DNA from 2 places in the Peptoniphilus grossensis genome. Region 2 is predicted to be linked to the other one. Evidence: riboswitches for the same ligand, from Rfam matches in the RefSeq annotation. Region 2 holds a riboswitch; the other holds the start of a gene.
The links. A riboswitch is a leader RNA that binds a small molecule or an ion and turns the genes downstream of it on or off. The one in region 2 is predicted to bind FMN.
Positions count from the first base shown of each region.

Region 1: it holds a riboswitch for FMN, as region 2 does, so the genes downstream of both, BIV18_RS03885 (ECF transporter S component) here and ribD (bifunctional diaminohydroxyphosphoribosylaminopyrimidine deaminase/5-amino-6-(5-phosphoribosylamino)uracil reductase RibD) in region 2, are expected to answer to the same signal.

Region 1 covers NZ_MJIH01000001.1:784,941-791,539, reverse strand. The annotation lists gene BIV18_RS03915 (YfcC family protein) at 1-437, shown strand, start outside; gene BIV18_RS03910 (M20 family metallopeptidase) at 447-1,610, shown strand; gene BIV18_RS03905 (zinc ribbon domain-containing protein) at 1,643-2,044, opposite strand; gene BIV18_RS03900 (L-lactate dehydrogenase) at 2,063-2,992, opposite strand; tRNA gene BIV18_RS03895 (tRNA-Leu) at 3,249-3,332, shown strand; gene BIV18_RS03890 (L,D-transpeptidase family protein) at 3,545-4,975, shown strand; FMN riboswitch at 5,076-5,188, shown strand; gene BIV18_RS03885 (ECF transporter S component) at 5,241-5,846, shown strand; gene BIV18_RS03880 (pyridoxal-phosphate-dependent aminotransferase family protein) at 5,946-6,599, shown strand, end outside.
Region 2 covers NZ_MJIH01000001.1:1,806,302-1,812,900, reverse strand. The annotation lists gene BIV18_RS08730 (hypothetical protein) at 1-833, opposite strand, end outside; gene BIV18_RS08725 (dihydroorotate dehydrogenase) at 904-1,809, opposite strand; gene BIV18_RS08720 (dihydroorotate dehydrogenase electron transfer subunit) at 1,799-2,500, opposite strand; gene BIV18_RS08715 (aspartate carbamoyltransferase regulatory subunit) at 2,502-2,933, opposite strand; gene pyrB (aspartate carbamoyltransferase) at 2,930-3,841, opposite strand; gene BIV18_RS08705 (guanylate kinase) at 3,954-4,490, shown strand; FMN riboswitch at 4,545-4,656, shown strand; gene ribD (bifunctional diaminohydroxyphosphoribosylaminopyrimidine deaminase/5-amino-6-(5-phosphoribosylamino)uracil reductase RibD) at 4,703-5,818, shown strand; gene BIV18_RS08695 (riboflavin synthase) at 5,811-6,455, shown strand; gene BIV18_RS08690 (bifunctional 3,4-dihydroxy-2-butanone-4-phosphate synthase/GTP cyclohydrolase II) at 6,472-6,599, shown strand, end outside.

The DNA of each region.
Region 1 (6,599 bases), 1.0 Mb from region 2:
TAATCGGGCTTGCAAGAACAGTTTCAGGAGTTCTTGATGCAGGCAATATTATGGATACAAGTATCCACGCAATGACAGGTTGGCTTAACTTTTTCCCACAACTATTAAAGGGACCTGTTATGTTTATTGTAAATATAATAGTAAATATGTTTATAACATCAGGTAGTGGACAAGCAGCAGCAATTATGCCAATATTTGCACCACTTGCAGACACAATTGGAATTACAAGACAAGCGGCAGTTTTAGCTTTCAACTTTGGCGATGGATTCTGTAATTATATCCTTCCAACATCAACGGCTTTAATGGGAATTTTAGGTGCAACAGATATTCCATACGACAAGTGGATGATATTTATGGGCAAATTATTTGGAATTTGGGTTTTAGTAGGATCGATATTGATGATTGGAGCTCAAGTCATTCATTTAGGACCTATGTAAAGGAGAAAAATGAAAAATTTAGTAGTAGAAGAAATAGATAAAATAAAAGAAAAATTATTTGAAATGTCAGATGAAATCTACGACAAGCCAGAATTATGTTTTGAAGAACACTTTGCAAGCAATCTACTAGAAGATTATCTTGAAGAAAAGGGCTTTGTTGTAGAAAGAGGCTTGGGAAGCCTTGACACAGCTTTTAGAGCAAAATATTCTAAGGGCGATGCAAAATACAATATTGGACTTTTATGTGAATACGATGCACTTCCCATGGGTCATGGTTGTGGACATCAAATGCAAGGACCTTCAATAATTGGTGCCGCAGTAGCTATAAAAAATGCTGTAAAAAATCTCCCCTTTAATTTAATCGTCTATGGAACTCCAGCCGAAGAAGGTGGCGGCGGAAAGATGATAATGTTAAAGGAAGGATATATAAAAGACATCGACATAGCTCTTATGATGCATGCTGGGCCAGCTACGCAAGTAGATGTAAAGTCAATGGCATTGTCATCAAGATTTGTAAAATTTTTTGGGAAATCATCTCACGCAGCATTGAAACCAGAAGATGGTAGATCAGCCTTTGATGCATTGTTACTGACATTTCAAGGATTAGAATTTTTAAGAGAGCATGTAAAAGAGGATACTAGAATGCACTACACAGTACAAACACTTCCAGGACCTGCAAATGTAGTTCCAAGTGAAGCAGAAGGGCACTTCTCTTTGAGATCTTATAATTCAAAATATTTAGATGAAGTTGTAGAAAGATTTGACAATATAGTAAAAGGGGCAGCTCTTATGACGGGAACAACTTATGAAATAAAAGAAGATAGAAGACTTGAATCAAAAATACCAGCCTATATTTTAAATGACTTGATAATGAAAAATGCAGAAGAACTTGGAGCACCAAGAATAAAAGGTGCAAGAGAAAAAACAGGGTCTACAGATTTTGGAAATGTAACATATCTAATGCCGGGATCCTGTGCGAGAATTGCCTTTGTACCAGAAGGCACATCATCACATTCACAAGAATTTTTAGACTTAGGGAAGGCTAAAGAAGCCCATGATTGTATAGAATATGGTGCAAAAATTATTGCAACAACAGTTTATGATTTAATTGAAGATCCAAAATTGATTGAAAAATCGATTGAAGATTTCAAAGAATACAAATCAAATATGTAATAAAAAGCTTCCTGAGAAGATCTCGGGAAGCTTTAACTTTTTACGACAAATTTATTGCCACATTCTTTACAAGTAACTCTAATTTTGCCCTTTCCCTTTGGAACTTTCATTTCTAATTTACAATTTGGACATTTTATGTACTTGTAAATTTTTCTATTATCATATTTACTTTTTGATGAAAAAAACTTTCTTCTTAAAGGATAGGTGCTGTCCAAAAACTTTTTATTTTCAGAGTATCTTGCACTTATATCACGTGAAAAAGCTCTATAATAGGAATATGATATTAAAATCAAAGCTGCAAAGGAAAGGGCAGCAGTTTTTGTAAAGAGATTAATTATTAGAAGAATTAAGGATAGAAACAAAATAAATTTGCCCAACTCATCTTGACCATATCTCCCAAGCATAAAACTTCTAATCTTTTCTTTAAAATTCAAAAAATCACTCTTTCTAAATCACAAATCTAAAACTTTTATATGTTTTTTAATTACATCTGCCGTTTCCTTTAATCTACCCATTTCTTTATCGGTTAAACTTAATTCTAGCTTTTCTTCGATTCCATCTTTTCCAATTTTTATTGGAGTTGAAATATAAAGATCTTTTAACCCATATTCACCACTTAGAAGACAAGAACCCTTTAGAACAATTTTCTCATCATTTGCTATTGCTTGGATAATGTTATTAACTGTATTTGCTATACCATATTGTGTTGAACCCTTTCCTGTAAAAATATCCCAACCACGACGGCGAGTTTCATCTTCAATTTCATCTCTATTGAAATTTTCAAAAAGTTCTGGATGTATTTCTTCGTACATATCAATAGTAAGGGAATCTATTTTTACTTGGGACCATGGGACAAACTGACTTTCACCATGTTCGCCTAAGACAGTTGCATTTATAGATTTTGGAGAGATGCCAAGTTTATTTGCAATTATAACTTCTAATCTTGCACTGTCAAGAGCAGTACCAGATCCAATTACTCTTTTTTCATCAAAACCGGAAACTTTATAAATTTCATAAGTAATAATATCGACGGGATTTGTAACAACTACAAAAATTCCTTTGAAACCTGCATTAACAATCCTCTTTGTAAAATTTGCAACTTCCCTTTTATTTCCCTCAAGTTCTTGAAGTCTGTCTTTTTCTGGAATTTTGCCAGTACATACTACGACAACATCCCTGTCTTTCATATCTTCATATTCTCCAGCTCTAAATTTCACATCCTTTGGGTAAAAAGGTCTTCCGTCATTAAGATCAATTGCTTGAGAAATGGCTTTTTCTTTTATTATATCATTTAAAATAACATCAGTTGCTATCCCTCTTAAAGCAGAAGTATAAGCAACAATTTCTCCAACAGATCCCGCTCCAATTATTCCTAGTTTCATCTTTTTCCTTCCTTATCAGTTCCTTTGGATTACAGATTTTAGATTTTTAAAAATCATACAAAATTTATCTAAATTTAAAAAAATCCATTTAATCTTAATAAATCCGCTTATCTTTTAATTTCATATTATAATACATTAAAAATAAAAATAAAATTAAAATTTATGTAAATTGTAAAAAGTTTATAAAATTTTTATAAAAAAGTATTGACAAAATTTTATTTGGTGCGTATAATATATTTTGTTGTTAAAACTTCATGCGGGAATGGCGGAATTGGCAGACGCGCTAGACTTAGGATCTAGTTCCAACGGAGTGGGGGTTCAAGTCCTCTTTCCCGCACCATCAATATCCACACAGTCTAACATTTTTAGTTGGACTGTTATTTTTTTGTCTTTATAGATTATTTTGTCGATAAAATCTTTTAAAATATTGAGAAAGTTGGCGAAAACATATAATTATAAATATTTACAATTCAATTACATTTATAACAATCTACTAAAATATCTTTTTTAAAATTTTCTATGGAGTATAATATAAAGGTAATGGGAGGAATCATGAGGAAGACATTTAAAATATTTTTTGCATTTATAATTATAATTTTAATTTTCATATATATTTCGGGATTGTATTTTTTTAGAGATAGATTTATGCCGAGAACTTACATCAATGGATACGATTTTGGACTTACGAAAATTTCTGAATTTGAGAAAAATTATAGCGAACTTTCTAAAAATTTTGTGTTAGATATTGTCGCAAAGGACAAGAAAAATAACGACAAAATCACAGCAGAAGAAATAAAATTTGAAGATAATATTGGCGGTGGATCTATAAAACAAACTCCGCTTTATTGGCCAGTGGCATCTTTAGTCGACAAAAAATATCAGTTGGACACAAATTTAAAATATGATGATGTGGCACTTACTGAAAGACTAAATAATTTAAATCCAGTTAAAAACGAATCAATTCATTCTAAAGATGCGAAAGTTGTTTTTGACAAGGGTGAATTTAAGGTAGAGAAAGAAGTTCATGGAGATTTCGTAAAGCAGGCTGAATTAAGAAGGGCAATAATATCTCATTTCGCAGACAAAAAAGAAAAGTTAAATCTTGAAAAAGAAAATCTTTATATAGAACCAAGCATTATAGCTGATAGCCAGTACATCAAAAATCAATTGGAATCCTATAAAAATCTTTTTACAAAGAAAATAATTTTTGACTTTGACGATAGGAAAGAGGAAGTTACGGGACAGAGTATTATAGCAATGTACTCAAAATCTGATGATGGAACACTTGTTATTGATGAAAACAAAGTTGCGAAATTTGTGGAAAATCTTGCAGCAAAGTACGACACTTTTAGAACTTCAAGAATTTTTAACACAACTGGCATTGGCAAGGTAAAAGTCGATGGGGGAATTTATGGTTGGTTGACAGATAGGCCAAAGACAAGAGCTGAAGTTATTGCGGCACTGAATAAAGATGAAGTTGTTACAATAAAACCAATTTATAGACAAGATGCAGTTTCAAGAACAGTAAACGATATAGGAAACACTTATATTGAAGTGGATCTTGCGAGACAAAAGTTATGGTATTACAACAAGGGCAATCTTGAGTTAGAAACTAATATAGTTTCGGGAAATCCAACTCTTGGAAATGGAACGCCAACGGGTACAGATAGAATTTGGTCTCGTGAAAGAGACAGATTTCTAACGGGAGAAAATTATCGTTCTAAGGTAAATTATTGGCTTCCAATAAATTGGTCTGGAATAGGACTTCACGATGCGACATGGAGATCAAACTTTGGAGGAAATATTTATTTATCTAGTGGATCTCATGGCTGTATAAATATTCCACCAGCAGTTATGAAAAATCTTTTTGACAAAACTTTTAATGGAATGCCAGTTATAGTTTATAATTCAGCAACGCAAAAAGTTCCTGATACAATAGCTACACAGGAAGGGACACAAACAAATCAAGGACAGGTACAATGACAATTATAAAAGTCAATTGATAATTAATATAGATTGAACATAAAATCCTTGCAAAAAATTTAACAAGTGTTATAATTAATTTAAGAAATAAATAATAATTTTAAATCTTCAGGGAAGGGTGCAAATCCCAACCGGCGGTAAAGTCCGCGAGCGAAAGCCGAATTGGTGAGATTCCAATACCGACAGTAGAGTCTGGATGAGAGAATGATTTAAACTTTCACACCCCGAAGGTTCGGGGTTTTTTTATGCCCCAACAGGAGGTAAAATGAATAAAGTAAACTCAAGCACAATGATAAGAACGAAAGACATGACAAAAATTGGAATGTTATCTGTAATTGGTTTTATATTAATGTATTTTCAATTGCCACTTACCTTTGTAGCACCACCATTTATGAAGCTAGATATATCAGATTTGCCAGTTCTCCTTGGTGCCTTTACTATGGGACCAGTTTTTGGAATAATAATTGCAGCATTGAAAAACATTCTTGCATTAATATTTAAGGGAACAATTACAGCGGGCGTTGGCGAACTATCAAACTTTATAGTTTCAGCAACTTTTGCTTTTGTATCAAGCTATATTTATAGAAAACATAAAACATATAATTGGGCAGTTGTCTCACTAACAGTAGGAGTTCTTTTTATGACAGTACTTGCCATGATGTCAAATTACTTTATAGTATTTCCACTTTATGGCAAGGTAATGCCAATGGAAGCTATAATAGCAATGGGTTCAGCCATAACATCGAAAATCACAGGACTTTTTACAATGATGATTTATTCTGTGCTACCTTTTAATTTAATTAAGGGATTTACAACATCAGCTGTGATGATGTTAGTTTATAAAAAAGTTAGCCCATTATTTAAAAACTAATTGGTTTTTAATAAAGTTTATGCAAGTTGTCTTTTGACAACTTGTTTTTTTGTCTTCATATAATATAATTTAATCAAAAGGAAAAGGAGAGGTATAAAAATGAAAATTTTATGTGCAGGTCCAACATCAATCGACGATGAAGTAATGGCATTAATGGGAAAATCTTTTACAAACCCAGACATCGATCCCGAGTATGAAAAAATACATAGGAGAGTGGAAAGAAAGATATCTAAACTTTTAAAGACGGAAGCAACTTCTTTTATAATGCTTGGAGAAGGCATGATTGGACTTGAAGCAGCTATATGCAACCTAGTGGAAGCAGGAGATAGAGTGCTTGTGCTAAACAATGGAGTTTTTGGAGCAGGTTTTGCCGATTTCGTAAAATTTTATGATGGTGTAGCACAAATTTATGAAGATGACTTTAGGCGTGGTTTTGATATAGAAAAATTAAAAAATTTTTTAGCAAAGGATCACGACTTTAAAGTTGCTACAATGGTGCATTGTGAAACTCCATCAGGGATAACAAATGATGTAAAGAGCATTTGCAACCTACTAAATTCCTACGGAATACTCACAGTTGTAGACACGGTATCAGGCATGGGTGGAGAAGATTTTGATTTTGACGATTATAAAGTGGACATAGCAATTGGCGGAAGTCAAAAATGTATATCAGCACCTACTGGGCTAACACTTGTAACAATATCTAAAGATGCAAAAAAGGTGATAGCAAATAGAAAAAAACCAGTGCCAAGC
Region 2 (6,599 bases):
TCTAGATCACTTCTATATTTTTCAAAAGTAAATTCAGAAATTTTTGCGATTTCAGTATAAATATCCTTGTAATAATTAATATAAACTTCGAAATACTTCATAGATTTTTCTATGAAAGCTTTTTGAAATTTTATAACGCCTGAAGTGCTTGCAAAATAATTATTGTCGCCAAATAATTTTTCATACTCTTCCAAATTTTTCAACATTTGATTAGAAAATTTTTCCATGTTTTTGAAATAATCAATTTTACCAAAGAAGCCTTCTATCATAAAAAGCATGTTTCCAAATTTAGGAATCATAAAGTTAAAGTTGCCAAAAACCTTTTGGTTAAAGTCCATAATTTCCTTTGCTCTTTCCCTCATAGACTCTGGCATAAAAATATTCATATAATTTTCTTGATACTTATTGTAACTATTAAATAGTTCTTTGGCAGCGCTACTATAATCTTCCATAAATTTTCCATTTGCACTTAACATTGGAAAATAATTTTTAAAGTTATTCATAAAATCGATATAAACTTTTTTTGGATCCTTTAAATTGTCGGCAAAAAATTTTTGAAAATTCATAAAGTTTTCGAAATATGGATTGACTTCAAAAAGTCCCTTCATGCTTTCACTAAAATTATCTTTAAAAGGATTAAACTTTGTTACTTCATCCATGTACTTTTTAGGGATATCATAAATATTATCTACCATTTTTTCATTTATTCTTGCCATTTCTCTAAAGTAATCTTCAAGGCTTAATTTTTCCTTATCATTTTTTTCCTTTCCCTGATTAAAAGATTTTAATAAATTAATCTGAGCATCATATATATCTTTATACAAATCAAACATATTAGCACCTCCTTTAATATATTAAATAGTTACCCAAAAAAAAGACTTTCTAAACTCTAGAAAGTCCCTTTTAAACTAATTTTTTAATGTAATCCCTTATATTTTTATTTTTCTCTTCTAAATATTTTTCAAGATCACTTATTATTTCTGCACCTGCATTTGGATTCATAAAATTATAAGTTCCAATTTCAACTGCTGTTGCTCCTGCCATTAAAAATTCAAGTACGTCTTTATAATTTGTGATTCCACCCATGCCAATTATTGGAATATCTACTGCTCTTGCTATTTGGTGAACCATTCTCAGTGCAATTGGTTTTACTGCTGCACCTGAAAGCCCTGCATAAGTGTTTTTAAATACAATTTCTTCTCTATCAAAGTCGATTGCCATGCCAAGAATTGTATTTATAAGTGAAAGTCCCGTTGCACCTTCCGCTTCCACAGACTTTGCAATTCCCACAATATCGCCTGCATTTGGAGACAGTTTTACAAAAACTTTTTTATTTGTTACTTTCATGACTTCTCTTACAACTTTTGCTGCTGAATCTTTATCCATTCCAAAAGCCATTCCGCCTTCTTTTACATTTGGACAAGAAATATTAAGTTCAATTGCTGCAAATTCATAGTTATTTAAGATCTTTGTAGATTCAATATATTCTTCAATGGTATTTCCACCTAGATTTACAAAAATTTCTGTCCCAAGTTTTTGCATTGAATGAATTTTTTCTTTTACAAATTCTTCAACTCCAGGATTTTCAAGTCCAATGGAATTTAATATTCCTGAAGGTGTCTCCCAAATTCTTATGCCTTCATTTCCCCTTTTTGGATGCCTAGTAATGCCCTTTGATGAAATTGCTCCGAGAATTTTTGGTTCATAAAAATTTTTGAATTCTTCGCCGTATCCATAGGTTCCACTTGCCATGATTATTGGATTTTTTAATTTTATACCTGCTAAATTTATTTCCATTCTAGAAGTCAATTAAATCACTCCCCTCAAAAATAGGCCCTTCTTTACATGCTCTCTTTCTTCCCTCTTTTGTGTCACAGCTACAAGAAAGACATGCACCAACGCCACATCCCATTCTTTTTTCAAGAGAAACATAAGCCTTAATATGGCAAGCTTTGGCAAGCTCTACAACTTTTTTCATCATAATTTCTGTTCCACAAGCGTAAATTAATTTATGACTTTCGAAATTAATAATATCAGTTATAAAGCCTCCCTTTTTCACTTTTATGTCGCAATTTACATCTTCAAAACACTTTTCAAGTTCAAGTTCTTCTCTCTCTCCAATATATAATGTGATTTTTGACTTTGGTTTTAATTTTTGAATTTCTTTAATTAAATAATGAAAAGGAGCAACTCCAACGCCACCTCCAACTAAGGCAACTTCATCGACATTTGTGTAAAAAGTGTTCCCAAAGGGGCCGTAGAGTTTTATATCGTCTCCAACTTTTAGTTTTTCAAGAATTTCTGTGCCAATTCCCTTCTTTTCTATTAAAAAATCTACTCCATCTGTAAAATCGTAGATAGAAATTGGTCTGGAAAGTGTTGGGTAATTATCCCAAGCTCTTATCATAAAAAATTGTCCTGGATAAACTTTAATATCTAAATCTGTTCTAAGTATAAAATAATCTTTGCATATACTTCTATTTTCTAAAATTTTTGCCATTTTACTCTCCATAAAGGGTTACTGTATCACAATATTCGCACTTGTATTCCTTTTTATTTCTATTGTATAGATAAAATTTATGTCCTGCCAATTCTCTTTCGCTATTTGAAATACATCTTGGGTTTTTGCATTTCAAAACACCTTCCACAACTTCAGGCATTTCCATGCGAAATTTTTTTACTCTTTCGCCATCTTCTATGAAGTTCACAGTAGTGTGAGGCGCAATGAGTCCCAATACTGTGAAGTCTAAATTGTAATCTGTTTCTATTTTTATTAAATCTTTTTTGCCCATGGAAGTTGAAAAGATATTTTGCATCAGAACAACTGCATCAGTAACTTTTTCTAGCTCCAAAGCTTTGTAAAGTACGTGAGCACGTCCTGCTTCGATGTGATCTAGGACAATGCCCTTTTTTATTTTTGAAACATTTATCATTTTGCATCCCCCAAAAGTTTTATAATAAGTGCCATTCTTCCATACATTCCAAATTTTGTCTGCTCAAAGTAAACTGCTCTAGGATCCTTGTCCACTTCAGGTGCAATTTCATTTACTCTTGGAAGTGGATGAAGAATTATCATGTCATCTTTTGCTGATTTTAATTTTTCTTCTGTAAGTACATAGTAATCCTTTAATCTTTCATATTCATCTGATGAAACGAACCTTTCTTTTTGCACCCTTGACATATAAAGAATATCTAAATTAGAAATTGCACTTGTAAGTTCTCTAGTTTCATAATAATTCTCTTTTTCTATAAAATTTTTAAAAGGCTCTGGCATCTTTAATTCTTCTGGAGAAATAAATACAAATTTAACATTTTCGTAGCGATTTAAGGCTCTTACAAGTGAGTGAATTGTCCTTCCAAATTTTAAGTCTCCACAAAGTCCCACAGTTAAATTGTCAAAGGTTTTTTTATAATGTCTAATTGTTATTAAGTCTGCTAATGTCTGTGTTGGATGAAAGTGACCTCCATCTCCGGCATTTATTATTGGCATTTTGGTAACTACCTTTGATGCTAAAAGGGAAGCACCTTCTTTAGGATGTCTCATAGCACATATGTCAGCATAATTTTCTACTACTCTTATTGTGTCAAGGAGAGTCTCGCCCTTTGTTGATGAGCTAACTCCTGCATCAGAAAATCCAATTACTCCTCCTCCAAGTCTTAACATTGCAGTCTCAAAGGAAAGTCTAGTTCTAGTCGATGGCTCAAAAAAAAGACTGGCCAATAACTTATTTTCGCAAAAATGAGAATAATGAATAGGATTTGCGATAATGTCATCAACCAGACTAAAAATTTCTTCGTATTCTTCAGTTGTAAAATCTAGTGGCTCTATTAAATGTTTCATCTTGACCTCCATCTAATATTTTATCTTTTTTATATTACTTCAAAAATTATAATTTGTAAAGTGTCTTGACATATATGTTATACTTGTAATAATAAAATTTAAAGGAGAAGCTATGATTTACTTAATATTTGGACATTCAGGCTCTGGCAAGAGTACTCTTAGAGAGGCCCTTACAAAAAAAGGCTTAAATAAAATAATAACTTATACCACGAGAACTCCTCGACCAGGGGAAATTAATGGAGTAGATTACAATTTCATTGACAAATCTCAATTTAAAAAAATGGAAGAAAAAAATTTATTTATAGGTTCAACTTGTTATGCTGGAAATTTTTATTCTACATTAAAAGAAGACCTAGAAAAAAACAATAATGATTTAAATGATTGTGTAATTGTTGTAGACAAAGAGGGAATCATCGCTATAAAAAAAGAATTTAAAAATGTTATTTCAATTTATTTAAAATGTTCCAAAGAAATTTTGAAAAAAAGAATGATTAAGAGATGCGAAGATGAAAGTGTTATAGAAAAAAGGCTTTCTGTTTTAGAAAATTTAGATGAATATGCAGATTATATAATCGACAGCGATGAAGATATGGATATAGTTTTAAGTGATGTTTTGAAAATTATTAAAATCCATAGTGTAGTAAAGTGATTTTCTTTTCCTTGACAAATGTATCCATAGTGATATTATAAATTCATAAGTTAATAAACTCTTCAGGGCGAGGCGAAATTCCTCACCGGCGGTAAAGTCCGCGAGCGAAAGCTGAATTGGTGCAATTCCAATACCGACAGTATAGTCTGGATGAAAGAAGATTAATTTTAAATTTTTGAGCCCTGCGTGGGCTCTTTTTTGTAGGAGATCATATGTATATAGAAAATTTTAACGACAGCTTTTATATGCAACGTGCAATTGAACTTGCAAAGTTGGGCATTGGTCATACAAAAACCAATCCCCTAGTTGGTTGTGTAATTGTAAAAGATGAAAGGATAATTGGCGAAGGAGCACATTTAAAGTTTGGAGAAAACCATGCTGAAGTAAATGCAATAGAAGATGCAAAAAATCGCGGAGAAGACATAAAAGGTGCAACTCTATATGTTAATTTAGAGCCTTGCTCTCACTTTGGAAAGACTCCACCATGTGCAAAAAGAATTGTGAAAGAAGGCATCCAGCGAGTTGTCATTGGAACTCCAGATCCCTTTGAAAAGGTTTCTGGCAAGGGAATAAAATTTTTAGAAGATAGTGGAATTTCTATAACAGAAGGCGTATGTCTTGAAGAATGTATGAGTTTAAATGAAAGATTTTTTACTTATATAAAAAAGAAAAGGCCCTTTGTTGTTTTTAAATCTGGAATGTCTCTCGATGGAAAAATTGCAACTGAAAAGGGTGAATCAAAATGGATTACATCAGAATTTTCTAGGTCCTATTCCCACGAACTTCGTGGAAAACTTGACGCCATAATGGTTGGCATTGAAACAGTTCTTGTAGACGATCCAACACTAAATGTTCGCCACGGAAAATACAGGGTAAATCCAATAAGAATTATTACTGATTCAAAACTTAGAATTCCCCTAGATGCAAAGGTGCTGTCAAGTGATTTAGATTCTATTGCAATAATTGCAACTACAAAAAATTTTAATAGAGAAAAATTTGAAAAACTAAAGAAAATGAAAAATGTTGAAGTCTTAATTTGTAGAGAAAAAAATAATAAAGTTGATTTAACTGACTTAATGGAAAGGTTAAAGAAATTTAACATTTCCTCCATCCTTCTTGAAGGTGGAAGGACTTTAGCAGCAGAAATGCTAAAAAATAATTTAGTGGATAAATTTTACATTTTCATGGCTCCAATTTTACTCGGTTCAAAGGGCATCCCTGCAATTGGCGATTTAGAAATTAAAAATTTAAAGGGTGCGATAAAGATAAGGGACATGAAATGCGAAAAATTATTTGATGACATACTTATTACTGGAAGGTGTGATTAAAATTTTCACGGGAATAATCGAAGAAGTTGGAAAACTTAAGGATGTAAAAAAGGAAAATGACCTATTTACGCTAAAAATATCTTGTCAAAAAGTTTTGGAAGGCACAAAAATAGGCGACTCCATTGCAACAAATGGCATCTGTCTAACTGTAACAGAACTTGGAAGTGATTTTTACAAAGCAGAAGTCATGGTAGAGACAATAAATTCCACAACTTTTAAAGACTTAAAAAGTGGTAAAAGTTTAAACCTAGAGCGTGCACTTAGTCCATCAAAAAGACTTGACGGTCACATAGTACAAGGTCATGTGGATGGAGTTGGAGAAATCATAAATATTTTAAAAAGAGGTAATGAAATTGTCTATAGAATAAAATTTATTTCAGATAATTTTAAATACATTGCCCAAAAGGGTTCCATTGCCCTTGATGGCATTAGCCTAACAGTTTCCAAGGTTGGTGAAAATTATTTTGAAGTTTCAATTATTCCAACGACAATAAAATGCACAAATCTTATAGACAGAAAAATTGGCGAAAAAATAAATATAGAAACCGATATAATTGGTCGCTACGTCTACAATTTTATAAATACAAAAAGCGAAAACAAAATAACCAAAAATTTTTTAATAGAAAATGGATTTTAATTTAAGAGGAGAAAAAATGAAAGTTAACACAATCGAAGAAGTTGTCGAATCTTTAAAAAAAGGCGAAATAATTATCGTAACAGATGAACCCGATAGAGAAAATGAGGGCGACATGATTCAAGCTGCAGAATTTGCTACTGGAGA